DNA from 2 places in the Paenibacillus kribbensis genome. Region 2 is predicted to be linked to the other one. Evidence: riboswitches for the same ligand, from Rfam matches in the RefSeq annotation. Region 2 holds a riboswitch; the other holds the start of a gene.

Region 1 (14,833 bases), 1.6 Mb from region 2:
ACTACACAATTAACCTGGAGGATTATATGATGAAAAATGCTGGACGTATTGACGGAAGAACACAACTTATCGGACTACTTGCTACACCTATCGGACACTCTTTGTCTCCGGCTATGCACAACCTTGCGTTTGAAAAACTGGGGCTGAACAATGTGTATATGGCCTTTGAAGTAGGGAATGAACAGCTGGAAGAAGTGGTACGAGGTCTACGAGCCTTGAATATACGCGGCTATAACGTATCGATGCCTAACAAGACAACTATTCTTCAGTACCTTGATGAGTTGGACGATAGCGCCAGATTTACCGGAGCAGTCAATACTGTGGTAAATACCAATGGCAAGCTGAAAGGCTACAGTACAGACGGATCTGGTTACGTTCGCAACCTGCGTGAACACGGGATTGATCTGAAAGGCAAAAAAATGACACTCGTCGGCTCAGGCGGTGCTGCTACTCCGATTGCCATTGAAGCCGCTCGGGCTGGTCTGGCTGAAATTTCAATTTTCGCTCGCGACGACCAGTTCTTTGCCCGCGCAAAAGAAAATGTCCGCATTATTAATGAAGATATGAAACACGCCCAGGTCAAGGCAAGTATTTATCCACTGGAAGACCAAGAACAATTACGTGAAGAGATTCGTACAAGCCACATTTTCGCTAACGGTACAGGTGTCGGCATGAAACCGCTGGAAGGTAAAAGTGTGATTGAAGATGTGTCTATGCTTCGTTCCGACCTGATTGTGACCGATGTCGTATACAGCCCGGCTAAATCCAGGCTGATAGAGCAAGCCGAATCCGTAGGCGCAACCGCCATTAACGGTTTGGGCATGATGCTATGGCAGGGAGCACTGGCCTTTGAGCTGTGGACAGGTCAAGAAATGCCGGTCGATTTCATCAAAGAACAGCTTTTTGCCGATCAACTGTAAGGCGCGGGGTTACAGCAAGCATAGCATTCAAAACTTTCTTTCTATTATATACTCAAATATGTACTCAAAAGACGATGCCCGGCAAATGAACACTTCTGCCGGGCATCGTCTTTTTGTTACTTGTACACCACTATTCTGCCTACTCCGTTTCCGTGTCTTTTGTGTTCAGCTTTATATAGATCGTTTCGTTAGTCCTTGTATGGGTCGAACTCATTGGCCCCAGCCATGCATACTCCAATCGGCTTCAGCTCATGCAGAATTTCCACAGTCTCAGAATGAGCGTCCAGTACCTCACGCAGCTTGCGGTAGACGAACGGACTTTCATCTGTTCCCGCTCCGCGCAGCTCGACACCATAGTTCCGAACGGCCTCCTTCATCTGCTGGTCTGTAATTTGGCCGCCACTTCGTGTACGGGTTTTCCAGTTCATTTTACCGGCCGCCTGGGTACGGCTCATAATCCGACCCGCTCCATGAACGGTACTATAATAGGAGTCCCGATTTTCTACCGTATCCTTCCCCCGTACAATGACCGAAATATCCCCCATGCTTCCCCCAATAAAGCCCATTTGTCCAGGGGCTGAAGGAGTAGCGCCTTTGCGGACAACGATTGTGTCACGTCCATTATGCTGTTCCTTCCATGCATAGTTATGATGATTATGCACGACAATGTCCGCTTCGGTCCCCATAATACCAAGCACTTGATCTATAACATAATCACGTCCCGCATAAGCATAACGTCCGGCAAGCCGCATCGCACGGTAATACATGTCCCCCAGCTCGCTGTTCATGTCCAGCAGCACTGGCGGCTGATCCATATGCTCGCCCGGCGCTTTACCGAGAAAATCCCGTCCAGCGGCCAGGTTTAAAAATCCGCTCGCCGTTTTATGCCCAAAGCCCCGGCTGCCAAAATGATTTGCAATCCAGACCTGCCCTGTCGCTTCCTCTATGAATACATCAACAAAATGATTACCGCTTCCTACCGTACCCAGTTGTTCTCTCGCCAGGGACTTGAGTTTGTCATGCTCCTGTTTCCCAATCGCTGCATATACCGCCCAATCGGGATCATCGAACAGCTCATGATCGACCTGAACCGCATTCACACGACCTACGCCAAACGAAACCTGACGTGCAATTTTATCCATGATGGATGAAATGTGGGGCTTAACATCTGCCGCAAACAACTTGGTTCTTACCGCTTTATTTCCGCAGCCAATATCATAGCCGACGCCCGAAGGCGAAATTTGTCCGTCATACACCACTACACCGCCGATGGGCTGGCTGTAGCCTTTATGATGATCCGCCATCAGCAGCGCCTGAATCACATTGCCATTCTCCGCACACGTACGTGCTTGTGATAATGCTCCTGTATCGGGCGCTCCCCATACCCGTACGCCATGGATTTCTTGATAAGCCATTGTTTTTTTCCTCCTGTAGTGACTTCATTTCGAATGTTGTATCTGCTCATTGCATTATGTACGTTTTGGGAGCTGCCGAACAGGGTGGAAGTATTACAAGCAAAAAAAGGCTACCGTATATTTGCAAAATTGCAAAATCGGCAGCCTTTATGCTCGTGTCATACTGATCATTCAACAAACTAATGTGCAGACATATTTTTCAAATCCGCTTCATAACGAAGGCCGATCTGCTGTCTTGCATCTTCCATCACTTCAGCGACTGCAAGTGAACACTCCAATGAGTTAATGGAACTGTTGTGTTCTCCAATTTTGATCAGATCCATAAACTCCTGAATTTCATAATACATCGGCTCACGGGTCTGAGCTTTCGTCAAATCCTCTATGGTGCCGTCCCGATAATGGATTTTCACCTCATAGGGCTGACTGATTTTGTCGATCACCATCGTTCCATTCTCACCCTGAATTTCAGCAGGCAGATAGGAATCGGTAATTTTGGAATACATGACAACTGCATCCATATCAGGATATCGCATCACAATACTGCCCTCGCCATCGACGCCAGAGGACAATAGCACACCCACTGCACGAACCTCATCCGGTTTGCCGAACAGTGCCACCATAGGATATAAGCAATACACTCCCAAATCCATCAAGGAACCATTGGAAAAAGCCGGATTGAAGGCATTTAATACGTTTCCTTGCTTAAAGGCATCAAAGCGTGAGGAGTATTGACAGTAGCTTGCAAAATAACGCCGGACCCGGCCTATTTTATACATATGCTCCTTTATGATTTTAAAGTTGGGCATAAGCGTGGATTTAACGGCTTCCATCAACAGAACATTGTTGTTGCGTGCGGCTTCGATCATGCTCCGCACCTCTGTTGCATTTGAAGCAAACGGCTTCTCACAGAGCACATGCTTTCCGTGATTCATACACACAATCGCCTGCTCCGCATGCAAGGAATTGGGACTGGCGATATATACGGCATCCACCTGATCGCTGGCAGCCATTTGAGCCAGGTCTGTAAAAACCTCTGCTTGGCTGTTATATTGAGCAGCAAAAGCTTTGCCTTTATCCTCTGTTCGTGAGTATACCGCGGTCAGGGAAAATTCGTCCGTCTCCATCGCGGCTTGAATAAACCTCTCCGTTATCCAGTTGGTTCCAATAATGCCAAAGCGCATCAAAGTATCCCATCCTCCCCGTGAGTCATTCTCATTCAAATGTATGTATCTATTCTCGCATTCTAACCAAGGCTTGTCCACTATATCGTAGATATATCTTGTTCTTCACCATCCTTTATTCGACAAAAAAAGACTGTAGTCATCAGCTCCAATTATTTCTGATTGTACTACAGTCTTTGTATGCTTTTAATTTTATGCCTTCAATGCGCGGACTTCTGATTCAGATAAGCCAGACGCTTTTACAATCACTTCGATTTCAAGGCCCATATTCAGCATGTTCCGTGCAATTTCAAGAGCTTTTTGGCGCTCTCCTTCTTCCCTTGCGCCTTCAATCATAGAAGCCTCATCATGCAGGTACTTTTGTCGGGCTTCATACTGTAAACGTGCCTCTTTATCCTGACTTAGAAACTCCAGCGTAGTCATCGCCTTTTTCAAACCAGGTTCATTCATAGCTAGCACCTCCCATTGAGATGGATTAATTCCCTTTAAAAATAAAAGCCAGTTGACCAAACCGCCTCTGCCAGCCGGGACAACTTGCTCATCCAGCTTGGGCAACTCTAGAAAATGCAACTCCATATCATCACTAAACGGGATGCCCGTACGGTCCTCCGTCAAATGAAACACATTATGATATCGGCCATTCGGCAGGAAAGAGTAATTCAAAATGTTGATTGTCACACACTTTCTTAGCAGCTTGTAAGATTGGCCTTCGTATAATTGTCCTGCGTACTGCTTACTCCAATAGAATAAGGTTCGCTTATCCATGTCATATTTATTAAAAAGCTGCATCTCCACATTAATAAGCTGACCTTCCAACGTTCTGGCCCGAATATCTAAAATAGACTGCTTATCACGCGGTGCGTCTTTATCCGTATACGGATTCAAAAGTATAATTTCTGTTAATGGAGGTTTCCCCGCTTCCTCAAAAGTACGATTCAGGAAAGTTAAAAGCACATCACGATTTTCCTCACTTCCAAAAATACGCTTAAACAAAAAGTCATTCCGGGGATCCAGCATTTCTACCAATAGAATCAGCTCCATCTGCTCATATTATACCACGACTCTTAATAAGAAAACACAAATCAGAACGTATGTTCTTATTTATGTCCATTAAAATATACCATCTTCATAAGCGTTAAACTATATTCCTGATGAATCATTTTTAGTGAGCTTATCTGCATATATGTGCATATTTTTTTAGAGTATATAACGCAAAAAAACCGTCCTCTTGGACGGTAAGTAAAACTTATTTTTTGGAAATCACTTTGCCTACTTCTGTCAAAATGGCATCCATAGAAGCCGGATCATGTACATCATATTCATCAATGTTTAGACGCAGAACAGGGCATGCATCGAACTCGTTGATCCACTTGGAATATCTGCGATGCATTTGCTCCCAATAGGCCCTTTCGGTCTGGATTTCCATCTCGCGACCGCGTTCCTTGATCCGGTTCAGTATGGATGGCAGGCTGCCTTCCAGGTAGATCAGCACATCGGGATGCGGGAAAAATGGCGTCATCACCATCGCCTCAAACAGGCTCGTGTACGTTTCATAATCCGTAGGGTTCATCGTTCCCTGATCGGCATGCATTTTCGCAAAAATACCTGTGTCCTCATAAATGGAACGATCCTGCACAAAGCCTCCACCGGACAAGAAAATATTTTTTTGCTCCTTGAAGCGCTCAGCGAGAAAATAAATTTGCAGATGAAAGCTCCATCTTTCAAAATCATGATAAAACTTTTCCAGATACGGATTATGATCAACCTGCTCCAAAGAGGTTTTAAAGCCAAGGCGTTCAGCCAAAGCTGCCGTTAGCGTGGATTTCCCTACACCTACCGTGCCCGCTACCGTAATCAGGGCATTCGCGGGAATGTTGTAATTATTCATTGAATAAGCTCCTTTACATCGGAAACAATTTGTTCGAACTGTGCTTGGTTTTCTACAAAATCAATCTCATTCCCATCTATGGTCAATATACGGGGCGCAGGGGATTGCTCAGCAAGAAACTGAATGCCTTTATCATAATCCTTAATTAACTGCTCCAGATAGGCGGGGTCCATCTCCTGTTCAAATGAACGTGCCCGCTTACGAATTCTGCCCAGCAAAGTATCCAAATCGGCTCTAATATAAATGATAATGTCCGGCTTAGGCATGTCATCTGTCAGCAGGTGATAAATTTTACGATATTTTTCAAGCTTTATACCCTTAAGTGTGCGTTCGGCAAAAATCAGATTTTTGTAGATATGATAGTCAGAAATAACAGGCTGAGCTTTCTCGAGATATTGCAGGCCGGTGTCCTCCAGCTGCTTGTATCGGTTGCAGAGAAAGAACATTTCCAGTTGAAAGCTCCATTCATCTATATTTTGATAAAATTTATCGAGAAACGGGTTCTCCTCAACAATTTCTTTAATGATCGGCATATGCAGCTCGGTTGAAAGCATCGAAGCCAACGTTGTTTTACCTGCTCCGATAGGCCCTTCAACAGCGATAAAAGGGGCATGTTTCATGCGGTTTTCGTTCCTCCTTGTACTCCAGTCCATCCTGTGGACAACTATCCTATTGTATCACAAGGAAGTATGTTAAAGGCATATCAAATCTATGGATAAAACAAAAAAACAGAGCTGCCATATCCTGCTTCATAGCCATCTCTGTTTCTGCTCAAATATTTCTGCCAGTCACTCATTTAAACCAGCCTTTTTCATTAAAACGTGTAATCGCCTCAATCCGGTTTTTGACACCCAGCTTGTCGAGAATGACTGAGATGTAATTGCGCACCGTCCCTGTCGTTAAATACAGTTCACCAGCAATCTCCTTCGTGTTCTTCCCATCAGCAATGAGTGCCAATACGGTCTTCTCACGCTCAGTTAACGGATTGACTTCGGCATAGGCATCATCGACCAGTTCCGGGGCATAAATGCGACGACCCGCTATAATACTGCGAATGGAGGAAGCCAGTTCTTCACTGGGACTATCCTTGAGCAAATAGCCGTGCGTACCTGCCTTGATGGCCCGTTCAAAATACCCGGGGCGAGCAAATGTGGTCAAAATCATCACTTTACAGTTCAATCCCTTGAGTTCTTCAGCCGCATCCAATCCACTCTTTATCGGCATTTCGATATCCATGATGCATATGTCCGGCTGGTGCAGCTTGACCAGCTCTACAGCTTCTTCCCCGTTGCTCGCTTTTCCGACTACTTTCATATCCTCTTCCAAGTCCAGCAGCGAAGCAAGAGCACCGAGCAGCATACGCTGGTCTTCCGCAATGACAATTCGAATCACGACCCCACCTCCTCGTTCGGCTTTTCAGTGATATTGGGCACTTTAATGACCAGGGTCGTTCCCTCATCTGAATGCAGCTCCATACATCCATTCACAAATTCGAGTCTTTCCTTTATTCCTTGCAGGCCATGTCCCCGAAAAACTGCATTTTCTCCCATAACGCCTGTCCCATTATCCTGAATCCGAAGGGTCAATTCCTTGCGAGACGGCTCAATGATGATGGAGCAAGCGGTGGCTCCACTGTGCTTAACCACATTGGTCACCGCCTCCTTCATACACATACTAAGCACATTTTCGTTCATTAATGATGTATGCTTCAGCTTCGGGTCGCCCTCCAGGGTCAATTCAATATGAGCAGCCTTTAAAATCTGTCGGATACGCAGCAGTTCATCCTCTAATCGCATGCCCCGCATTTGAGTCACCATTTCCCGCACTTCTTTTAACGCACTTCTCGCCGTAAGTCGAACATCGTTAATTTCATTCCGAGCCCGCTCCGGGTACTGATCCATCAGTTTGCCCGCCAGGTCGCTTTTCAGTCCGATGAGTGACAGCTTCTGACCCAAGGTATCGTGCAGATCACGTGCAATTCTATGCCGCTCCTCCAGCTTAATCAATTCCGATATTTTCTTATTGGCATCCTCCAATTGTACTTGAAGGCGATCACTTTTGTTACGATTAAAATTCGTGATTGGAAGAAGAATCACACCAATCAAGTTGAGCAAAATAAAAGGAATCTGCTTGATAAAAACAGGATTTTCAGAAACAAAACCATAATTGATCAGTCCAATCGTAACAACCATCAGAACAATATACAGTGTCGTGAATGCGGATTTACTTTTAATATTACCCATCAGATAAGCGATAAATATGGAAAAATACATATAGCTGAACAGCAGCGTCATAGTAATCGATATGACAATCTGTACACTGGTCCAGAAGTATACCAGCCAGCCCTGCGAAACAAAAGCCAGCACATAACAAGCAAAAAACACTAAAATAATGGCGGTGCCCAGAATAATATGACTAGTAGAGGAGGAACTGAAATAATAAAAGGGCAGGATGTAAAAGACAACCCACACATAAGGGCTAAGTCCCGTATTTTTTTGGAAAATCTGATACCATTTTTGCATCCTGCCTACCCTTCTCTCCTTCACATTCCTTTTGTCCCTTATCTTATCATATCGAAATGCGTACCAATCATTTTCTTTTTGTTCATTTTCTTTCCGTGCTCACTACAGGTGCAGGAATGGGTTTCGAAACAGCAACACGTTTGCCCAGCAGCGGCTTCACTTGTTTAAAGGTCAAGAAGGTTTTCGTGCTTTCATCCCAAAGCCGGAACTTCAGAGATTGCAGACTGCTGCTCATGGTAATGGTGGTCGCTTTTTGCAGTAGTGGTGTCGCTTCATGGGCTTTCTCCAAATTATAATTTGGCACTTTGGGACTCAAGTGATGGACGTGATGAAAGCCGATATTCCCCGTAATCCATTGCAATACTTTAGGTAGCTTGTAATAAGAGCTGCCTTCTACGGCTGCATTGATATAGCTCCACTCTTCATCATGCTCAAAATACGAATCCTCAAACTGATGCTGCACATAAAACAGCCAGATTCCCAGCATGCCTGAACCAAAAAAGATTGGCACCTGTATCAGCAGAAACGACTGCCAGCCAATAGCCCAGCACAACAATGCATACAAGGCGACGATAGATATATTTGTGATATAAGTGTTTATTTTTTCCTTACGCTTTGCTGTTTTGACGTTAAACCGATAGGAAAGCAAAAAAGTATAAATCGGACCCAATCCGAACATAACCCAAGGATTTCGGTATATGCGATAAGCCAGCCGTGTCCATGCAGAAGCCTGGGCGTACTCTTCCACTGTAAGTACCCACATATCCCCTGTACCTCTTTTATCGAGATTACTGCTGGTTGCATGGTGGACCGCGTGACTATTTTTCCATTGATGATACGGACAGAGCGTAATAACACCTGTAATCGTTCCCACAATGTCGTTCAGCCTGCGGCTTTTGAAGAAGGATTGATGACCACAATCATGAAAAATGATAAATGTCCTTACCACAAACCCTGAAGCAATAACAGTAATCGGAAGCGTCACCCAATAGGATACCGACAGACTGAGATAAGCCGCATACCATAGCAGGATCAGCGGACCCAAGGTGTTAATGAGCTGCAGAACACTGGATTTCGTATTTATTTTTTCGTAAGGAGCCATATTTTTTTTCAATTGGGCTAATGAAGGCTGTGCCATACTTAATGTTGATCCTCCTTTAAAAATGACGTCTGTACCTTGATCTTCGTCAGACGCACATGTAGATCTAACCTCAGTATAAGGAGCTGCCTCTGGCCGCTGTAGTCATAAACGTCAGTTCAGGAGTATGACATTTGTCATATCATTAAATCATTTAGCCATTTACCAATGGTTCACGGGTTTATTTTCGGGAGATTATTTGCTAAAATATAAAGCAAATAACGCTGTATGTGACTGGCGAAGTCAGTGGAATAAACCACGAGGGAGCATACAAACAAAAGCGTGCCGTTCGCCTGGGAGAAGTATTTGCAGAGGATTCGTCTATCCTGACGACCTTGTGCAAATACTTTTTTTTGTTTTACAAGACCATGACACCCTGTTGATTCCACCATTTGTGCGATAAATTCAGAGGAGGCCCGAACAATGGCTATCATTATGAAATCCAAAGAAGCAGCTGAGCAAGTGTATGCAACGATCCGTTCCCAGGTGGAACAGCTCAAACAGCAAGGACATCGTCCCCATCTGGCAACTTTATTGGTAGAAGGTGATCCTGCCTCTGCCTACTACGCCCGGACCAAGCAAAAAATAGCGGAGAAGCTGGGCATCTCCTTTCATCTCCATACCTTTGACCGTCATGTTAGAGAAGCCGAGCTCCTGCACCTGATCGACAGCCTGAACGAAGCTTCGCATGTACATGGCATTATGCTGGAATTGCCCCTTCCCCGACATCTATCCGCATCTGTCATTAAACAGTCCATCGCCCCGTACAAGGATATTGATGGAATTACCCCGGGTAATAAGCTGGCTACCGTTACTGGTGAAGCCGGGCTATATCCCGCTACACCTCAAGCCTGTATTGAGCTGCTCAAGCATTACGGCCACACCTTGGCAGGCAAAAATGTCACTCTAGTCGGCATCGGACAGACCGTGGGACTCCCTCTTTTTCACATGCTGCAAAGAGAAAATGCCACCGTCACCGCCTGTCATGCGGGCACACGTGATATTGCAGAACATTTGAGTCATGCAGATATTGCCTTCGTCGCAGTCGGATGCCCTGATGTAATTACATCGGATATGGTGCATCCCGGCCTAATTTTGGTAGATGCGGGAATTAACGAGACGCTGGAGGGAAAAATAGTCGGAGATGCCGCTGTAGACGTTGGAGAAAAGATACATGCCATTTCTCCCGTACCTGGCGGTGTCGGCACATTAACGACGGCCATCCTGTACAAAAATCTGCTCAAAGCGATTGAGCTGCAACAATACTCCCGAGAGGTGGTTTATTCATGAGTGAACTGTCGTGGAATGATTCCATTCGACAATTTCTGAAAGAGGCTGAAAGCGCAGCTCCTACGCCCGGAGGGGGAAGTATATCCGCACTGGCTGCGGCGCTGGGCGCGGCGATGACCTCCATGACCGCCAACCTTTCACAAGGAGAAAAGTTCGCGCACATCCACGAACAAATCACCGAAGTGATTCGCAGCATGGAAAGCCTGACCACACGCTGTGAGGAACTGATGGCCGCAGACATCCGCTCCTTTGAACAGTACATGACAGCGCTCAAGCTCCCCAAAGGAACAGACGAGGAAAAGCGTTATCGTACCCATTCTCTACAGACCGCGGTGATAGCTGCCATTGAGATACCAATGCGTCTGCTGGAAGTATGCCGGGACGGATTGTCCCATGCCTGCCGTATTGCAGAGACGTCCAATAAAAATGTTATTTCTGATCTTGGCATAGGCGCGATCCTGTTTGAAGCTGCTGCACAATCCGCCCTGCTGACCGTTGACATTAACCTTGCCTCGCTAAAGGACCTGGATGCCAAACAATCCTATGAAGCCAAAACAGCTGCGATCATCCGAGAAATTGCACAAATCAAAGAACAAACCTTATTGATTGTGCGCAGCCGAATCGCAAATTAGTCCGTTTATAGCAGGGTGAGCCATTGAGTTAACTTTTCCCAAATCATATTCTGCTTCCATGCTCAAAAATAGCCTCCAACCCCCGTCTCTGAACATGGGTTTGGAGGCTATTTTATTGGAATTCATCAATTTGTGGAAAACCTTTCTAAATATTCAACGTCTATGGATAAGGGGATATTTCCCAAGATGTTGGTTTTTATCTTATATAACTGATGAAGAAATGAGGAAAAGCGTATGAAAAGGCGGACTCTATTACTCAGTATGATCGCGTTATTGTTGTTCAGCTCTAGTGCATGGGCGGCCGAAAAAGAATCTACATCCCGTATTCGTTCCTATGATTCTGGGAGTCTGATTCAATCCGATGGAAGCTTGTGGTTGTGGGGCTATAATCAATCTGTTCCTACTCGCGTAGAAGGTAAGGCAAACGTTGTAAAAACATTTTCTAATATCTTCAACGAAGGCGATCTGGTATTTACCTTACAAGATCAATCCGCTTGGTATGTACCAAGAAATAATATTGCTGAATCTGTGAAATTCATTCCTCTGGAAAAAGTACAGAACCTCGCAGCTGTAAGTGGTTTAAATGATCACGTACTTGCCCTAAGTACCGAAGGCAACGTATATTCCGCTGATTGGCACAACAATGGCGACATCTTGGATCCTTTTCAAACTGTAGCTGGTATCGACGAGGTTGCAAATATAGACAGCTACTATGAAGAAAGACCAGAATATGAGGAAGGCTGGATTTTCTTAAAAAAAGACGGCAGTGTGTGGAAAAATACAAAAGGCTTGCAGGGCATCAAACCTATTTCCTCATTACAGGATATTACGGCAATCGCGAAAAACATAGCCTTAAAAAAAGACGGTACCGTGTGGACATGGCCCAAGGAATTCGATACAAACGCTGCCTTATCCGACACTGCAACGGCTTCGCAGATTCAATCCTTAACAGGAATCCAGACGATCAAATCCAATGGCCGTACCAACCTCGCGATAGATCGGCAAGGTCGGCTGTGGTTCTGGGGTGCTACAGTCACAGGCTACTCGGATAGTACTGCCTATCACAACGAAAATAATCCTGTACTGTTAACGGGTGTAAGGAATGTTAAAGACGCCTTTATCGTTGAGCGCTCCATCCTTGCACTAACCACAGAGGGGAATGTTTATGGAGCTTCCTTGGAAGGTGAAAAATTATCGTCAAATGCCCACTTTACATTACTTGCCCAAAATATTCAAAGCATCAAAGCAGGCCCAAGGCATGTGATCATGCAAAAAACGGACGGTAGCCTATGGGGCTGGGGGGTCAACAAACATGCGCAGCTCGGCATAGGGGATTATGAATTTCTTTACAGTACGCCGGTTCCTGTACAAAAACCGATTCTTGTCCGTCTCAACGGTACACCTGTCCCCCTGAGTAACGGTGTGATTACTCGAAACGGGCAGGCCTTCATTCCCCTCCGTTCTGTTTTTGACAAGCTGGGAGCCGAGGTCTCCTTTGACTCCAACAATAAAGTAGCGAAAATTATTCAGTCCAGGGCAGGAGCCACTCCTGTCTCTCTACAATTGAATCTCAAAACCAGCCAAACAACAGTTAACGGTAAACCTGTGGAGCTCACCAACCCTCCGTTCACGGTGAACGGTATTGCCTATCTTCCTCTGCGATTAATCAGCGAGACGCTAGGGGCCAAGGTAGATTGGATACAAAAAGAAGATACGATCACCATCACGGCTACCACTACGACGAAATAAGAAGATCGATCTGACGAATATGCTGCAGCGAAACCTGACATAGTAAATCTCAATAAAACGAACCAGTCGAAACATAATTTATGTTTTGGCTGGTTCGTTATTGCTTTGCTAAGGCCTGTACACAGTTTACTTATTTTTTAGCTTTGTTCTCTTTTTCTCTTTCAATCAGCATATCTACGATCATATCAATTTGTCCGGTAATTGCGATCGGATCATAACGATAATACGTATCAAAATCGTTAAAGAACACTCTATTGTTCTTCACCGCAGGGAGGTTCCCCCACACGGCAGACGATTTCAGCTGCTTGAGCGCGTCACCCTTTTTCTCCGGATCATAGGTCGTCAGAAACATATAATCTGCGTCATACTGCGGCAGTACCTCCATCGAAAGCTGTACGGTTTGTTCCTTGGAATTGGCTGTCTTCTTCGGCATATTCAGCTTGAGTGCATTGTATACAGCTTGTCCACCCCGGCCCGCATTATCTCCAAATATCCAAAGTGCATTCTTGTCCGTCAGCTCATACAGGCCGAAGGTTGCCTTTTCGTCAATCACGCCTTTAAGACGTGCGCGGCCTTCAGCAGCTTTTTTATCAAATGCAGCAATAAATTGCTCTGCCTTTTCTTTCTCTCCGGTGATGTCACCGAACAGTTTAACGGTATCGTAAATATTGGTCGTCGTTCCGTACGGAATATACAGAGTAGGTGCGATTTTAGACAAAGCCTCGTAATTCGTATCCTTCATAACCACGATCAGATCGGGTTTGAGTTCCAATGTCTTCTCCAAATTGGTCGGGTCACCCACTTCTTTGGTCCCTTTTTCCTTGAGCAAGTCGGTCAGAAAAGGATTTTGAAACGCAGTCGGCTCCACCCCCACCACATTAGCTCCTACGGACAATAATTCCCCACCGTAAAAATCCGTTACAATGCGCTGTGGTTTGACTGGAATTTGAATATCCCCTTTTACCGTTTTAAAGCTTCTCGTCTCAGCCGAAGTTGGCTCTTTCTTATCCCCTGAAGCTGGAGCGGAATTACTTCCATTATTGCTTCCGCTGCAAGCGCTAATGAATGCAGACAATACAAGCATCAAAGTAGTCAGCATAAAAAACGATTTTTTCTTCAACATATGAGCCCCCTATGTAATATGGAAATAGCCTTATATAGTTGTGATAATGATTATCAATATCGTAAGAAATATATCAGGCTGCCTTCATGTTGTCAACTAAAATTGATAGCATAGCCTAACTGGAATAGAACAGCTTCCTCAGTAGGTAAAAAGGGAAAAGACCTGTCAATGGATGACAAGTCTTTTGTCGTGAGGTCTGTCTCGGCATGCTACAAATTGGGGCTCGGATGTTGAAGGCGGCTGTCTGCTGGACGTTGCTTGGTTTTATAATTTTCTCCCCAGTCCTTCATCAGGTTGATAATCGGGATCAGAGTTCTTCCAAATTCAGTTAGGGAGTATTCGACCTTGGGTGGAACCTGCTGGTAAACCTCCCGATGAACTACACCGTCCTCTTCCAGCTCGCGCAATTGGAGTGTCAACATACGCTGTGTAATTCCCGGACAAATACGCCGAAATTCACTAAACCGCTTTGTTCCATACATGAGATGGTATAAAATAACCCCTTTCCACTTGCCCCCAATCACGTCCAGCGTGTACTCCACAGGACAGGCCTGATCATTTCCAGCAGGACATTCCCCAAAGCCGCCCTTCCGATTGCGCATAGGTTTTTCTCCCCCTTGGTAACATTTTTTATACTACAGCACATAAATGTGCGTACTTCAAAAACGATCATGTATATTCTAATATTAAGCATGTCACTTGGTAAGCGTCAATTCAATCCCTATCCCATAAATAAGGAGTGTAAAAACAATGGAAACCTTAACAAACACTAAACATCAAATCTTGTCAGCATATGAGTTCAGACATGCAACCAAAGAATTTGATAGTCACAAAAAGATTAGCGATTCCGACTTCGATTTTATTCTTGAAACTGGTCGTTTATCCCCGAGTTCATTTGGCTTTGAGCCCTGGAAGTTCGTTGTCGTCCAAAGTAATGCCATGCGCGAGAAGCTGCTGCCCTACTCCTGGGGAGCC
Region 2 (14,833 bases):
CAATTGGATAATCGGTGATTCATGCAACATGTTTTCTCACCCCTTTCTCAGTTGAGCCATCATTTTTCCTGAAGCGCGAATATGATGCCTATAATTAAAAGAAGGAATTGCCCAGTTACAAGGCTTGCCATTACAGCGATCTCATCGAAATAGGCCGGAAATTCTACAGCCAGCACCACTGCCAAAATTGAGGTCGCTAATCGAACGCCAAAGCCAATACCTACCACTCTCTTCTTTCTTTCACCGGCGGCCGCACTCGCAACCTGTCGAATTTTGTAGGCCATATACAGCACATTTAGACAGCTTACTCCCGTTCCCAGAATGATTCCGTGAGCAATATCACGATGTTGGGGCATGAAAGCGGAGACCAGGAAACACAGAGCCATAATTATAAGCGCTACGATCCATAACATTTTTTGCATACGGGTCATCTCATTCATGGTTATCCCTCAATACCTTTCCGATCACAAGGGCAATACTCAATGCGCCTACAACCAAGCCTGCGAGAACGCTTACGCCAATCCAAATTCCGGAGCCACCAAGTTTGGCATCAAGCCATTTTCCGGCATAGAAACCACCCAGTGTGCATACCGTCAGATCAATGCCGATAGCGCTCACCAGTCCAATTGCCTTGAAGGCATTTCCGGTGTTTTTTTGGTTGTTGTTTTGCTTGGAAGGTTTGACCACTTTTCCATGTCACCCCTGCAATTCCAGTCCATTTTACTTAAATATAAGACGCTTTGTCAATTGAGATATTTTAGTGCCCTAAAGTATAAAAATCAGTCGACAAAGCATCTAAAAATGCTGTATCCCTTGGTAACCGTACAGTTTAACTGTATGCTTGCCTTGTAAAGGAATATTATAACGAGCGAACACCTTTTGTGAACATTGTGTGAAATTCCTCAGGACGTTCAGATTTTACGCCATAATGGTGCAAAATCGCATTGACAATTCTTACCGAAGCCTGTCCATCACCGTAAGGATTCGCTGCCTGACTCATAGACTCATACAACGCAGAATCCGTCAAAAGTGCCTTGGTTCGATTGTAGACATTCTCTTCACTCGTACCAACCAATTCCAATGTGCCCGCCTCAATTCCTTCCGGTCTTTCGGTCGTATCACGCAGTACCAGTACAGGTACTCCGAACGAAGGGGCTTCTTCCTGAAGACCGCCGGAATCCGTAAGAATCAGATGCGTGTGCGGATAAAAATTGTGCAGATCTACAACGTCCAGCGGATCAATCAGCTTAATACGCGGATGGTTGCCTAAAATCTCAAATGCAGGCTCCTTCACAGCCGGACTCGGGTGAACCGGATATACGATGGCGATATCCTCAAATTCGTCCGCAATCCGTTTTACCGCATTAAAAATTTGACGATGTGGCTCCCCTTGTGACTCCCGGCGGTGAGCTGTCATTAGAATCAAACGTTTGCCTTGAGCCCAATCGAGTACCGGGTGCTCGTAATCCTGGCGAACGGTATACTGGAATACGTCAGTCACCGTATTTCCTGTTACATATATTCGCGATTCAGGTTTATTTTCCTTCCGCAAATTGCCAGCAGATAAAGAAGTAGGCGAAAAATGAAGATCAGACAGCACACCTGTGAGCTGACGGTTCATTTCCTCCGGATATGGAGAAAGCTTGTTCCATGTCCGCAAGCCTGCTTCCACATGCCCTACTTCGATTTGCTGCATAAAGGCTGCGTAGCTAGCGAGGAAAGTCGTCAGCGTATCACCGTGAACCAGGACAATATCAGGCTTGGCCTCACGCAATACAGGCTCCAGCCCCTGAAGTACACGTATGGAAATTTCGTTGAGTGTCTGACGGTCTTTCATCACATCCAAATCATAGTCAGGGTGAATGTTAAAGACCTCCAGAACCTGGTCAAGCATTTGGCGATGCTGAGCTGTAACGCATACCACGGACTCGATATGCTCCGGATGACGCTGAAGCTCCAAAATGAGAGGAGCCATTTTAATCGCTTCCGGACGCACGCCAAAAATGGTCATTACTTTGATTTTAGACATTTTGAATTGAACCCCTTTTCATAATAAACGTCCGGTTTACAGATCTTTTTAATATGAAAATGACCTGTCCGCAACGTCCATAAATTTGCCGAACCGCCAAAGGCGATTTACTTGGTTCCGTACAAGCGGTCTCCCGCGTCACCAAGACCCGGAACGATATAGCCATGCTCGTCCAGACGCTCGTCCAATGCAGCGACATAAATGTCTACATCAGGATGCGCATCTTGCACAGCTTTGACTCCCTCAGGAGCGGCAATCAGATTCATCATTTTAATTTGGGTGCAGCCTCTCTTTTTCAGCACATCAATAGCAGCAATCGCCGAGCCGCCTGTTGCAAGCATTGGATCAATAACGATCAATTCACGCTCAGTCACGTCTGTAGGCAACTTCGTGTAGTATTCCACAGGCTGCAATGTTTCAGGGTCGCGGAACAATCCCACATGGCCTACCTTGGCTGCTGGCAGCAATTTTACGACGCCATCCAGCATACCCAAGCCTGCACGCAAAATCGGAATGAGGCCCAGCATACGTCCGGAAATCACTTTACCTTCTGTCTCAGCAACCGGTGTTTGCACCGTAATGCTTTCCAACGGGATGTCCCTCGTAATTTCATAAGCCATCAAAGTTGCTACTTCATCCACGAGCTCGCGGAAATCCTTGGTGTTGGTCCGCACATCGCGGATAAATGTAAGTTTGTGTTGGATCAAAGGGTGATCACAAACCACCAGTTTTGCCATGATATATTCCCTCCGGTATTATCGTCACGTTCTTCCGCACCAGAATATCGAACATCCTGAATGGAAAGGGATCTATGTAACCTATTTGTACAAGCCAAATAAGCACAGATGCAGTGCGTGCCTGTAAATCCTGTTTATTATAACATTCCCTTGATTGATTTAACACCTGCCACCGCAACCTTTGGCCAAGAGAAAGATATGTAAAGTAAAATACCTAGCCCGCCACTTCACAAGTGACTTTTGTCATAGAAAATAGCATCAAAAAAGGCCCTAACGGCCCTTGACCATCAAAGCCTGTCGAGCTTTAAAATCGATGCCATCGTAATTCGTACTACCTTGATGTTTTTTGTAAACGCTTCATTATATATGTCCAACTCTATGGACTCTGCCAGCTTGAAGGAGGCACCCTTAAACTGCCAGATGGAGCCTTACCACAAACGCTTGTTACCCAAAAATGTACGTTTCAAGTCGCCAGGAAACAAAAAAGGCTGTCTCCCCTCCGACTTACAGAAGGAAAACAGCCTTATTCAACCTGGATAAGTGGCCGATATAATTAGTATTGAGTACCCGGATAGATCGGGAATTTTTCAGTCAGCTCGCCAACCGCTTGGCTTGCTTTGGACAATACCGTATCATCCTTCGGATTTTTGAGCGTTTCGGCAATGATTTTACCGATTTTGACCATAGCCTCTTCATCCATACCACGGGATGTCGCAGCAGGAGTACCAATACGAATTCCGCTGGTAACGAACGGACTGGTCGGGTCGAAAGGAATCGCGTTTTTGTTCACCGTAATGCCCACGGAATCCAGTACATGCTCTGCCTCTTTGCCTGTAATGTTCAGATTACGCGTATCCAGCAGCATCAGGTGATTATCTGTACCACCCGATACGATGTTAATTCCCTCTGCCAGCAGTGTCTCAGCCAGCACCTGTGCATTGCGAACCACGTTTTGTGCATAGGTTTTGAAAGAAGGCTGGAGCGCTTCACCCAAGGCAACCGCTTTGGACGCGATCACATGCATTAATGGACCACCCTGAGTACCTGGGAAAATCGCCTTGTCAATCGCCTGTGCCCACGCTTTGCGAGTCAGAATCAATCCGCCACGCGGACCACGCAGCGTTTTATGCGTCGTTGTGGTTACAAATTGAGCATGTGGAACCGGGTTAGGGTGAATACCCGCTGCCACCAGACCGGCAATATGTGCCATATCTACCATGAACAGCGCACCTACATCGTTGGCAATGGAAGCAAAGGCTTCAAAATCAATGGTACGCGGATATGCGCTCGCTCCGGCTACAATCAAACGAGGGCGATGCTTGAAGGCCGCCTTGCGCACTTCGTCATAGTCAATGCGGAAGTCGTCTTCACGTACGCCGTAAGCAACAAAGTTATACAACAAGCCGGAAGCGTTAACGGGACTTCCGTGTGTCAGATGGCCGCCATGTGCCAAATTCATACCGAGTACGGTATCACCGGGTTTGAGCGCTGCCAAATATACCGCCATGTTCGCTTGTGCTCCAGAGTGAGCCTGCACGTTGGCATGCTCGGCACCGAACAATTCTTTGGCGCGATCACGTGCAATGTCCTCGACGATATCTACGTGCTCACAGCCACCGTAGTAACGTTTGCCTGGATAACCTTCAGCATATTTATTCGTCAGTACGGAGCCCATCGCTTCCATAACCGCTTCACTGACGATGTTCTCGGATGCGATCAGCTCGATATTGTGGCGTTGCCGTTTCAGTTCAAGTCCCATTGCTTCCAGCACTGCCGGGTCACTATTACGCAGATGTTCCATCATGATTGATTACTCCCTCTCCATAGTCAATTGTTGGGTATGCTAAATACAAAACAAACAGTCCACGCCAAATGCTAGTCACAGTTTCCGCCGTCTTCTTGTTCAAGGGTGTACACTGCCCGTTGTCCGCCAATCAGTGGAGGGCGCGTGTATGCCGCAGTCACACGTGCTTCGCCAATCCAGCGAAGGCTTGGGCGAAACGGAACGGCTATGGGGCGCAGATGCATGCCGATCAGCGTCTCGCCAATGTCTATCCCGGCATGTGCCTGCACGTTCATCGCCAAACACGCATCGTCCAGTGACCGATAGGCAATGGCAGCCATAGAGCCGCCTGCCGTACGGACAGGAACGGCGGCAACTTCCATGAATCCCAGCCGCTCCAGCACAGCCCGCTCTACGACCAGTGCACGGTTCAAATGCTCGCAGCATTGAAACGCCACGTCAAAGCCATATGCTCGGCGTACGGACTCTACTCCAGCCAGCAACTGCTGAGCCACATCGAGCGCCCCAGCCGTGCCAATCCGGCTTCCAGCCACTTCACTCGTGCTTACGCCAACAACCAGCAAGCGACCAACTTTCAGATCAGCCGCTTCAGCGAGTTCCCGCACGACAGAAGCGGTCTGTGCCTCAAGTGAAATCTCACGATCCAATTGTCCTGCCATTGGAACCTCCCTTGGTTGAACAGTCCATCAGAGACAAGGCATGGTCTCATGCCTTAAGTTCAACACACTTTCTCCTGATATCATAATCTGACTATATTATAGCCGATGATTCGGATTTCGAGCAGAAAAAATGGAAGAACAAGAAGGCAGCAGAAGATCCGGAATAGCTCATATACGAAAAAAGAGCAGTCCACACCAATGTGGAATTGCTCTTTTGCCCAGGCGACCGGCCGTATATCCGATGCTCCATCGTGGTTAATCCCACTGTTGTCGCCAGTTACACCGGATTCTCATTTTTCCACCTTATCTTAACGGATTAACCGCCGAAAATCAACAGATTCCGTACAAATCAGATGAGCAACACCGACTTTATTCGGAGGAAGCCTTTAACTTGTCGAGCAGCTTATGCAGTGCCGTGCGGATTTCCGCCGCTGTGACATCGTAATCCTCCCGCGAACCCCCGAATGGATCGGAAATATCAAAGCCCGGGATACGTTGGTGCAGCTCAATCATTCGCTCACGCTCCTGCGCCGACAGCTCTTGTCCGAGTGAAGCCATCAACTGTTGTGAAGCGTATAAGCCATCTAATTCCTGTACATCATCCAGCACTGTATCCCGATCTTCCACATATTCCTTGAGCGTAAAAACTTTGTCCGCCGCATGGGGAAACCGCTGAATGACATGCTGCTTATGACCTTGCGTCAAGGTTAAAATCAGATGGGCCCACTCGGCAAGTCCGCCGCTCAAAGAGGTCGAGGTCATCCGATCCGAGATATCTTGGTCCCGTAGAACCGCCTCTGCGTGCCGAGATATCGGTGTGCCTTCCATCGCAGCCACTCCCGCAGAGCGCACCTCCAGCTCCAATCCGTGTTCAGCAGCCAGCTTGCGCAGCATTCCTTCAGCCATTGGACTGCGACAGGTGTTCCCTGTGCATACGAATAAGATATGCTTCAACGTTTTCACCCCCCGTATGTTCAAAATATATAAACAGAGGACACTATCATCCTAAGCCTTTACTATCATCCTGTATTATTTTACACTTTCCACGCTAAAATCAAAACATAAACATAAAGCCAAACGCCAGCAAAATAGCACCGCCCACGGCTTCTCCGTAATCCCCTAGATTACGGCTGACCTTGCGACCCAGCAGCAATCCCAGCATCGCCATCGCTCCTCCGCAAAAGCCAAACGCCAGAACACTCAGCACCAGATCACTCTGGAACATCCCCAGCGACACCCCTACAGAAAACGAGTCGACACTTACCCCAAGTGCAAACAACAAAAGACCCAAAGGTGAACGATGATCCAATACTTGCACGCCGTCCCCCTTGAAGGAACTATATACCATATGCCCGCCTAAAAGGATGAGTAGCCCACCTGCAAAATAGGTCGTCACATAGCCCAGTAAGGAACTCATATAATGGCCTGTGAACATCCCCAGCAATGGCATCAGAATGTGAAAAAAGCCAATAACCGTACTGATGCGCAGCATATCCCGCAGGCGTATCCCCTTCATGCCGATCCCTACGCCCAGCGATAACGCATCCATCCCCAGCGCTACTGCCATGATCAGAATCGTTACAACCTGCCCGACATGGGCAGAGGCTGACAGCATACTCCATCCCTCCATTATCCGTCCTTTCTTGTACACGTTATGCGGACAAGGGGCAAAACAGTACAAGCATACTACGGATGAGCCTGTACGGGACGAGGAGAGATGAGAATTTTATTAAGAGCGGTTACGATTAGACTGAAATTCTTTCTGTTCTCCAGCAAAATATGAGAGTCTTCTAAAGACGAACAACTCGGTGACCCGCCGCTTTCAACAGACGGTTCATAACGGCGTCTCCCAATCCGTCGGTCGGACAGGATTCCGATAAAATATAAGTGACGCCGTCCTCATCGCAGCGGCGCAGCACGCCGTACAGGCGCTGCGCCGCCTCATGGAGCGCATCCCGCTTGCCCAGCGCGTAGACGCGCTCTCCGGCATAGCTGGCGGCATGCTCGTCAAACGCGAGCACCGCCGTGCGCTCTCCGCGTGTGCGAGCCTCCGCCAGCGCAGCGCGAATCCAGCCCGCCACCGCATCGGGCGACGGGCCTTGCACCACACTCAAGCGGCCGCGCGGCGCGTAGTGCGTGTACTTCATGCCCGGCGAACGCGGTGCCGGGCTGTCGGCGTCCTCGCCGGGCGAAGCAGCGGCCAGCGCCGGGTCGAGCACGACAGCGCGAGCGACCGCAGCGAGCTGCTCGGCCGTCACGCCGCCGGGGCGCAGGATGGTGACGGTTCCGTCGTCACCGGCCTGTACCACCGTGGACTCCAGCCCCACACCCGTGGGGCCTCCGTCCAGAATGCCGCCGATGCGGCCCCCCAGGTCCTCCTGCACATGCTGTGCAAGGGTTGGACTGGGCCTTCCCGAGCGGTTCGCGCTTGGTGCAGCCAGCGGACAACCGGCCTCCGCGATCAGACGCAGCGCTATCGGATGATCCGGCATACGTACGCCGACTGTGTCCAGTCCTGCCGTCACACGAAGCGACAGCGCCTGCGGCACCACCGGCAGCACTAGCGTCAGCGGTCCCGGCCAGAACGCATCCATCAGCGCTCGGGCCGTATCGTTTATGTTGGTTACCATACCGCTCAATTGGACAGGATCGGAAATATGTACAATGAGCGGATTGTCGGAAGGACGCCCCTTGGCGGCAAATACCGCTTCCACTGCTGTTGTACTGCGTGCATCAGCACCCAGGCCGTATACGGTTTCTGTAGGGAAGGCTACCGTCTCTCCCGCCTGGAGCAGCTCGGCGGCCTCACGGATGCCCTTTTCCGCCGCAATCCGAGCCTGTCCAACCCCCATTTCACCGGAGACATCCTCTCCAATCTCACGAACCGCAACCGTAGTATCAGCTTCTTCCATGCCAGCAGACGCCCTCTTGGCAGTTGCAGTCATATCCGCTTCGGGAACCAAACATCTTACATCCCACCATTTTGTATGCGAAGCCTCCACTGTCTGCTTTAGCTCGTGAATCCCTTGTTCATCCAGCTCCTGCTTGGGCTTCTCCTTCTGTGCAAACGCTCTGTGCAAATCTTGTATTGGATTCAATTTATCGGTCATATCAGATCATCCCATATCTTATTGTCATACAGCCCGATTCATGTTGCTTGGTCTCCAAAGAAGCCTGCTTTGAAAACTCAATTGAATCGGCTCTGCCATGTGTATATATACTGTACATCCCATTATAGCATATGGGAGACTTGCTACTCTCAAGATTAGACGAACAAGCCGCTCACCCAGCCCCACAACCCCATCAGAGCATCCCACAGAAAGAAACGTACTTCCGGTTCATTTCCATTCGCAGTTGTCTGACTGTCTCCGCGATTTGCTTTTGCCGCTGCCGTTTGTGCCGTTGCCTCCCCACTGCCTGCATCAATAAAACACAACGGTGGAAACAGCACGCACCACCAATTTTGCCCTTTGCCTTGCCCCAGTGTGACCCGGAGGGCCTCATAATTCCCAGCAGGATAGACAAGACCACCATACATTTTCGTCGGAAAAGGAACACTTGCCAGTTCCACCCGATACTGATATGCAATGCCACGCCGAGCCAGCTCGGCACCTACCAAACGATTAATTTCAGGCAAGTGGGCAGCAATCAACGCTCTCGCCTGATCCAAGCTTTGCGGGTTTTCCAGCTTACCCACCCAGGCATTCATTTCCTGCACGATGGCGTCCCGTATGTCGCGCTTGACCAGTTGATCCTCCGGGCGATCTGAATTGGCTAAAATGCGCAGCCGGATGGATTCATGTGGAATCACTCTCGCCCCTGTTGTTGTCACTCCTGACGTTATAGGGCCTCTGGTTCCTGCGGTCATGGCAGCATCCGTTTTTTGACCTTCCCAGGACATCATTAAGATCGAAATACAAAATAGGATCATGGCAGCTTGCTTTACCCAGCTTTTCATCTTCGTCCCCCCAAACCCAAACTCTATCATGTCTATCAGTCTGTCCGGTTCGGGAGAATCTAAACCTATGAATCTATGTAAAATATCAGAGCAAAGACTGGTCCATGATCATCTGCGGATAGGAAAAAGTCCAGATTTCGCAATCTGGACTTTTTTTGCTGTACCGTTTTACTTTATCCGCATTTTGCATAATCTGATTCCCAACGCTCGGAAGCGCAGCATATATTACGCATTAACCGTTCCATCCACAATCCATGTACACTAGGTTTTTTTTGCCTTCGTCAAGCTCGCTCTGGAAGGCTGTGGCAGATCATCCTCCAGCTCCTGACCGTGGACCTTAATACTCATAACCAAGCCGATACTAGCCATGTTAATGAGCAGCGACGTCCCCCCGTAGCTGATGAACGGGAGCGTAATCCCCGTGAGCGGCATGATGCCCAGAAACGCGCCGATATTCTCAAAAATCTGGTATAGCAGCATGGACACAATACCCACGATAAGATACGGTCCGGCTCGATCACGGCATTCCAGTGATATCAGGATCATTCGGTGAATTAAAATAAAATATAACAAGAGTAGCACCGAGGAGCCTACAAAGCCAAATTCCTCCGCTACCACTACAAAAATAGAATCCGCATACGTATAAGGAACACGCCCGGATTGTACCGAGGTTCCCTGCAGAAAGCCCTTGCCCATCATCCCGCCAGAGGCAATCGCCAGCTTGGCGTTTTTGGTATGGTAGGATGCCTTCGCGGTCGCTTTTTCCGGTACCAGCCAAGGGTCCAGACGCTCTACCCAGTGACTGCGCCCAATCCCCTTCATAAACGAATCAATCTCATCGTGAAACGAGATATAGGCTTTGAGTCCGCCGCCAACAGCAACTGCAAATATGGTAAACCCGATCAGCGCATGGGATGCCTTCACATTCCCAATCCATAGCATACCGATGACAATAACGATGTATCCGAGCGCGTTACCCAAGTCATTTTGCGCCATCACCATAGCAAAAGGAACAAAGCTCACCAGAGCGACTGGAAGTACGTCCTGAACAAAATACAGCCTGCTCTTGCGCTTTTTGATCAGCATGTACGCCAGAAAGATGATAAGAACCAGCTTGAATACCTCAGCAGGCTGAAGGTTCAAGCCACCAATTTTCAAGAAGCCCTGAGAGTTGTTAACCGTCCCGCCAAAAAAACCGAGCACGAGCAGGAATATTCCGCCTCCATATACATACAGTGCTTTTTTTATAAATATTCGAAAATCGACCACCGCTATACCCAAAATCGCCACAAAGCCTAATATATAATATCCGATCATCTTCTGGTAATCGTTGCCGTGATCCGCCAGGTTTGTAGGACCTCGACCTGCGCTGTATACCGTTATGATACTAATCGCCATGAGCAACACCAGAATAAAGATAACCGGACCATCAATTTTTTTCAATTTCTGAAGCATGATTTCCCCCTGAGCCGTTTCTCGGTCATACTCCTCTTATTCTAAAGGAAAGACTCGCAAAAAGAAAATGCAGCACTACTCCGAGACACCTAGGACATGTCGTTCAATCCCTGCAAGGTCCGGAACAATCAAAATTGTCTTCCAATGACCCGCCTGCTCCAGCAACGCGGCCACATCTCTGGCCTGTCCCATGCCCAGTTCAAAGCCGATCAGCCGGGGCGGAGCTTGAAGGAGCCCTAGCTGCTCCAGCATCGCCCGATACGGGCCAAGCCCGTCAGGGCCGCCATCCAGCGCCATGCGCGGCTCATGGTCGCGTACCTCCGGCTGCAAGCCAGCGATGTCGGCAGCCGGGATATACGGCGGATTGGACACGAGGATGTCCACCGCCGCACCCGCGAACGGCGTTAGCAGATCGCCCTCGCGGAATTCCACGGCTGCGCCGTTCGCAGCGGCATTGCTGGCCGCCATTTTCAGCGCAGCAGCGGAAATATCCCCCGCTGCTACGCGCCAGCGCGGGCGCTCAGCCGCCAGTGTCACGGCGATCGCGCCGCTGCCCGTGCCGATATCGAGCGCCTGCGGAGCGCCGTTCGGCCACAAACGATCGCCGTGCTGGAGTATGGCCTCGACGAGCAATTCCGTCTCGGGGCGCGGGATCAGCACCGACGGCGAAACTGCGAACGGGCGGCCATAAAACTCCTGCCGTCCGATAATATACTGCGCCGGCTCGCCCGCTGCTTTGCGGGCTATGGCCTCTTCCCACATCTCTTTGCCAGAGACAGGGAATGGATCAGCCAGCGCAGCATAGAAGGCCGTGCCCTCCAGCCCAAGCACATGCTCCAGCAACAGGCGGGCGTTATGCTGTGGCTCCAATACGCCACAGCCTCCTAAAAAAGAAGAAGCCTCAACTAAGGCTTCTCTGATACTTATACTCCGATCCGGCGACATTCGATATGCACGATCACGTTCGTGTCCCAAGGCTTAAACCTCTTGTTCCATCAAATCAGCCTGCTCCGCAATCGTGAGTGCCGATACGATCTCTTCAATCTCTCCGTTCATCACCTGATCCAGCTTGTGCATAGTCAAGCCAATCCGGTGATCTGTTACACGGCTTTGCGGGAAGTTGTAGGTACGAATGCGCTCACTGCGATCCCCGGTACCTACTTTGCTCTTGCGCTCGCCTGCATATTTGGCTTCCTCTTCCTGACGCATCATATCCGAAATGCGGGCGCGCAAAACCTGCAACGCCTTCTCCTTGTTGGAGTTCTGGGATTTGCCGTCCTGGCAGGTCGCCACAATGCCTGTTGGCATATGCGTCACACGCACGGCGGATTTTGTCGTATTGACAGACTGACCGCCCGCACCGCTGGAGCAGAAAGTATCCACACGGATATCCTTGTCTAAAATTTCGATATCCACTTCCTCTGCCTCAGGCATTACGGACACCGTGGAGGTAGACGTATGAATACGTCCGCCAGATTCCGTCGTCGGAATCCGCTGTACGCGGTGTGCGCCGCTTTCGAATTTCATTTTGCTGTATGCGCCGCGTCCGTTAATCATGAAAATAACCTCTTTAAAACCACCAAGGTCATTCATGTTCGCATCCATCAGCTCTACACGCCAGCCTTGGGTATCTGCATAACGGGTGTACATCCGGTACAAGTCCGCTGCAAACAGTGCGGCTTCGTCACCACCCGCAGCACCACGAATTTCGATAATAACGTTCTTATCATCGTTCGGGTCCTTTGGAAGCAGCAAAATACGGATTTTCTCGTCCAACTCCCGTTTACGAGCACTCAGTTCTTCAATCTCCATTTTGACCATTTCACGCATCTCGTCGTCCAGCTTTTCACCCTGCATGACTTTAGCAGCGTCCAGCTCTTCAACGACAGTTTTATATTCGGTATATGCTTCATAAGCAGGCTGTAAATCAGACTGTTCTTTGGAATAATCTCTAAGTTTCTTGCTATCGTTCGCCACATCCGGATCGCAGAGCAGTTCGCTCAGTTTATCGTAGCGGTCCGCCAATGATTGCAATCGGTCCAACAAGCGATTCACCTCTTCAGTTAAATTAATATGAACCAGCATCAAATTCACTGGCTACAGCTCTTTATTATAACAACTAATCAGTTAATTAGCTACTATAAATACTTGCTAATTTGGGATTTTTGCAAAACTCCGCAAATCCATTGGAGTCGGATGCACAAAATCCTGAATAAACTGAATGCAAATTTTCAACCAAGAAAAGAAATGCGAAATCAAATAAAAAGCCGCCGCCCTTGACAGGCAGCGACTACGTAATTAAGTACATGCAGGAAACACATATACAATTACCTAATTTGTTTGTATATCAACACCGAATGCTATACGCTGAAATGCATACTAAACATTAAAGCGGAAATGCATAACGTCTCCGTCCTGTACCACATATTCCTTGCCTTCCAAACGAAGCTGACCACGTTCCTTGGCCCCGTTCATAGACCCGGCAGCGACCAAATCATCGTAGGATACAACCTCGGCGCGAATAAATCCGCGTTCAAAATCCGAATGGATGACGCCCGCAGCGCCTGGTGCCTTCGTTCCTTTGTGAATGGTCCATGCGCGTACTTCCTGCACACCTGCTGTGAAGTACGTATACAGTCCCAATAAGCGGTAAGCTGCTTTGATCAGACGGTTCAGACCGGATTCAGCCAGTCCCAGCTCCTCGAGGAACATCGCCTTGTCTTCGCCTTCCAGCTCGGCAATTTCAGACTCTACTTTGGCACTGATCGGTACCACTTCAGCATTTTCCGCCACTGCAAATTCACGTACCTTTTGCACATATGGATTGCTGTCAGCTTCCGTTACACCATCTTCACTGACATTAGCCGCGTACAGTACAGGCTTCATCGTGAGCAAATGAAGGTCGCGTACAATGAGACGATCTTCGTCCGACAATTCTACGCTACGCGCAGGTTTGTCAGCATACAGCGATTCCTTGATCCGTTCCAGTACTTCAACCTCTTGGGCGTATTGCTTGTTGCCGCCCTTCATGTTTTTGCGGGAACGTTCAATACGCTTGTCTACACTTTCGATATCCGCCAGAATCAATTCCAGATTAATAGTCTGAATGTCGCTGATCGGGTCAATTTTGCCGTCCACATGAGTAATATTCTCATCTTCAAAGCAGCGCACCACATGAACAATTGCATCCACTTCACGAATATGCGCCAAAAACTTGTTACCCAAACCCTCGCCTTTGCTGGCACCACGTACAAGTCCTGCAATATCAACAAATTCAAAAGCCGTCGGCACCGTTTTGTTCGGTACGACCAGCTCCGTCAGCTTATCCAGCCGCTCGTCCGGTACTTCAACGACCCCTACATTAGGATCAATTGTACAAAATGGATAATTTGCGGATTCCGCCCCCGCCTGCGTTATTGCGTTAAACAGTGTTGACTTCCCCACGTTCGGCAAGCCCACGATCCCCGCTTTTAAAGCCATAATCAGAACAACTCCCGTTTATATAAAATATGCGTTATACCATCTGTTAGTTTACCAACCTACATTATATAGGAGAACCTATACATGCGGCAAGCATACAGCTGTGGAATTAGGATTTTGCTGCATCCCTATTTAAATTTCTTTGCTCATCTGGATATCCGTAACCCGATAACCCGACTTGCGATATACATGCAAAGCTCGCTCATTATGCCCGAATACGTGCAGACCGATGCGAACCGCGCCCAGCTTGCGGGCTTCCTGTTCCAACGCCCCCATCGTCAACGTACCCAGACCTCGCCCCTGATACGAATCGTAAACGAGGATATCCAGCAAAAAAGCTTCTTTGCCTTGCGTACCTTCTGTAATGTTGAACCAGATATATCCCGCTTCCTCCGGGTTCTGACCCGCACCACCTGAATATTCAAGCATGTACAAGTGAGCATGGGGTGTATCCAGTCTTTGCGGCAAATATGTTGCAAAGCTTTCCTTTGCCCGTTCCGGCGCTTCTTCTACCGTCCACGTGCCTGCCTGGATTTTCTCCTCCGCGTAATCCGCGAGCGAGCGCTGCTCAAAGCGTTCATACTGCTCTGCGTTCATAGGAACCAATCTGATAAATCCACTCATCCATTCGCCTTCTTTCTTAGTCTGGTCGTGTCTTTAAGACCTTCAATCCCAGCTGCTCCGATGCCAAACATGACTGTACGCAATTCC

The links. Region 2 has a riboswitch for ZMP and ZTP ahead of B4V02_RS01945 (TIGR01440 family protein). Riboswitches for the same ligand answer to the same signal wherever they lie in the genome.
Region 1: another riboswitch for ZMP and ZTP. It lies ahead of B4V02_RS20655 (bifunctional 5,10-methylenetetrahydrofolate dehydrogenase/5,10-methenyltetrahydrofolate cyclohydrolase); the one in region 2 lies ahead of B4V02_RS01945 (TIGR01440 family protein).

What each region holds. Positions count from the first base shown of each region.
Region 1 is NZ_CP020028.1:4,630,466-4,645,298, forward strand. Features, by position in the region: gene B4V02_RS20610 (shikimate dehydrogenase) at 30-920, shown strand; gene B4V02_RS20615 (RtcB family protein) at 1,109-2,335, opposite strand; gene B4V02_RS20620 (Gfo/Idh/MocA family protein) at 2,515-3,516, opposite strand; gene B4V02_RS20625 (Rpn family recombination-promoting nuclease/putative transposase) at 3,709-4,557, opposite strand; gene B4V02_RS20630 (deoxynucleoside kinase) at 4,763-5,404, opposite strand; gene B4V02_RS20635 (deoxynucleoside kinase) at 5,401-6,024, opposite strand; gene B4V02_RS20640 (response regulator transcription factor) at 6,197-6,796, opposite strand; gene B4V02_RS20645 (sensor histidine kinase) at 6,793-7,926, opposite strand; gene desA (Delta(5) desaturase DesA) at 8,009-9,064, opposite strand; ZMP/ZTP riboswitch at 9,285-9,370, shown strand; gene B4V02_RS20655 (bifunctional 5,10-methylenetetrahydrofolate dehydrogenase/5,10-methenyltetrahydrofolate cyclohydrolase) at 9,488-10,354, shown strand; gene B4V02_RS20660 (cyclodeaminase/cyclohydrolase family protein) at 10,351-10,986, shown strand; gene B4V02_RS20665 (stalk domain-containing protein) at 11,221-12,735, shown strand; gene B4V02_RS20670 (ABC transporter substrate-binding protein) at 12,866-13,858, opposite strand; gene B4V02_RS20675 (winged helix-turn-helix transcriptional regulator) at 14,068-14,460, opposite strand; gene B4V02_RS20680 (NAD(P)H-dependent oxidoreductase) at 14,609-14,833, shown strand, end outside.
Region 2 is NZ_CP020028.1:424,898-439,730, reverse strand. Features, by position in the region: gene atpB (F0F1 ATP synthase subunit A) at 1-30, opposite strand, end outside; gene B4V02_RS01970 (ATP synthase subunit I) at 60-440, opposite strand; gene B4V02_RS01965 (AtpZ/AtpI family protein) at 433-687, opposite strand; gene wecB (non-hydrolyzing UDP-N-acetylglucosamine 2-epimerase) at 860-2,029, opposite strand; gene upp (uracil phosphoribosyltransferase) at 2,137-2,766, opposite strand; gene B4V02_RS01950 (serine hydroxymethyltransferase) at 3,320-4,570, opposite strand; gene B4V02_RS01945 (TIGR01440 family protein) at 4,642-5,229, opposite strand; ZMP/ZTP riboswitch at 5,439-5,520, opposite strand; gene B4V02_RS01940 (low molecular weight protein arginine phosphatase) at 5,599-6,183, opposite strand; gene B4V02_RS01935 (manganese efflux pump MntP) at 6,284-6,844, opposite strand; gene B4V02_RS01930 (L-threonylcarbamoyladenylate synthase) at 7,020-8,141, opposite strand; gene spoIIR (stage II sporulation protein R) at 8,495-9,187, opposite strand; gene B4V02_RS01915 (FtsW/RodA/SpoVE family cell cycle protein) at 9,449-10,642, opposite strand; gene prmC (peptide chain release factor N(5)-glutamine methyltransferase) at 10,718-11,617, opposite strand; gene prfA (peptide chain release factor 1) at 11,621-12,688, opposite strand; gene ychF (redox-regulated ATPase YchF) at 13,022-14,122, opposite strand; gene B4V02_RS01895 (GNAT family N-acetyltransferase) at 14,255-14,746, opposite strand; gene fni (type 2 isopentenyl-diphosphate Delta-isomerase) at 14,743-14,833, opposite strand, start outside.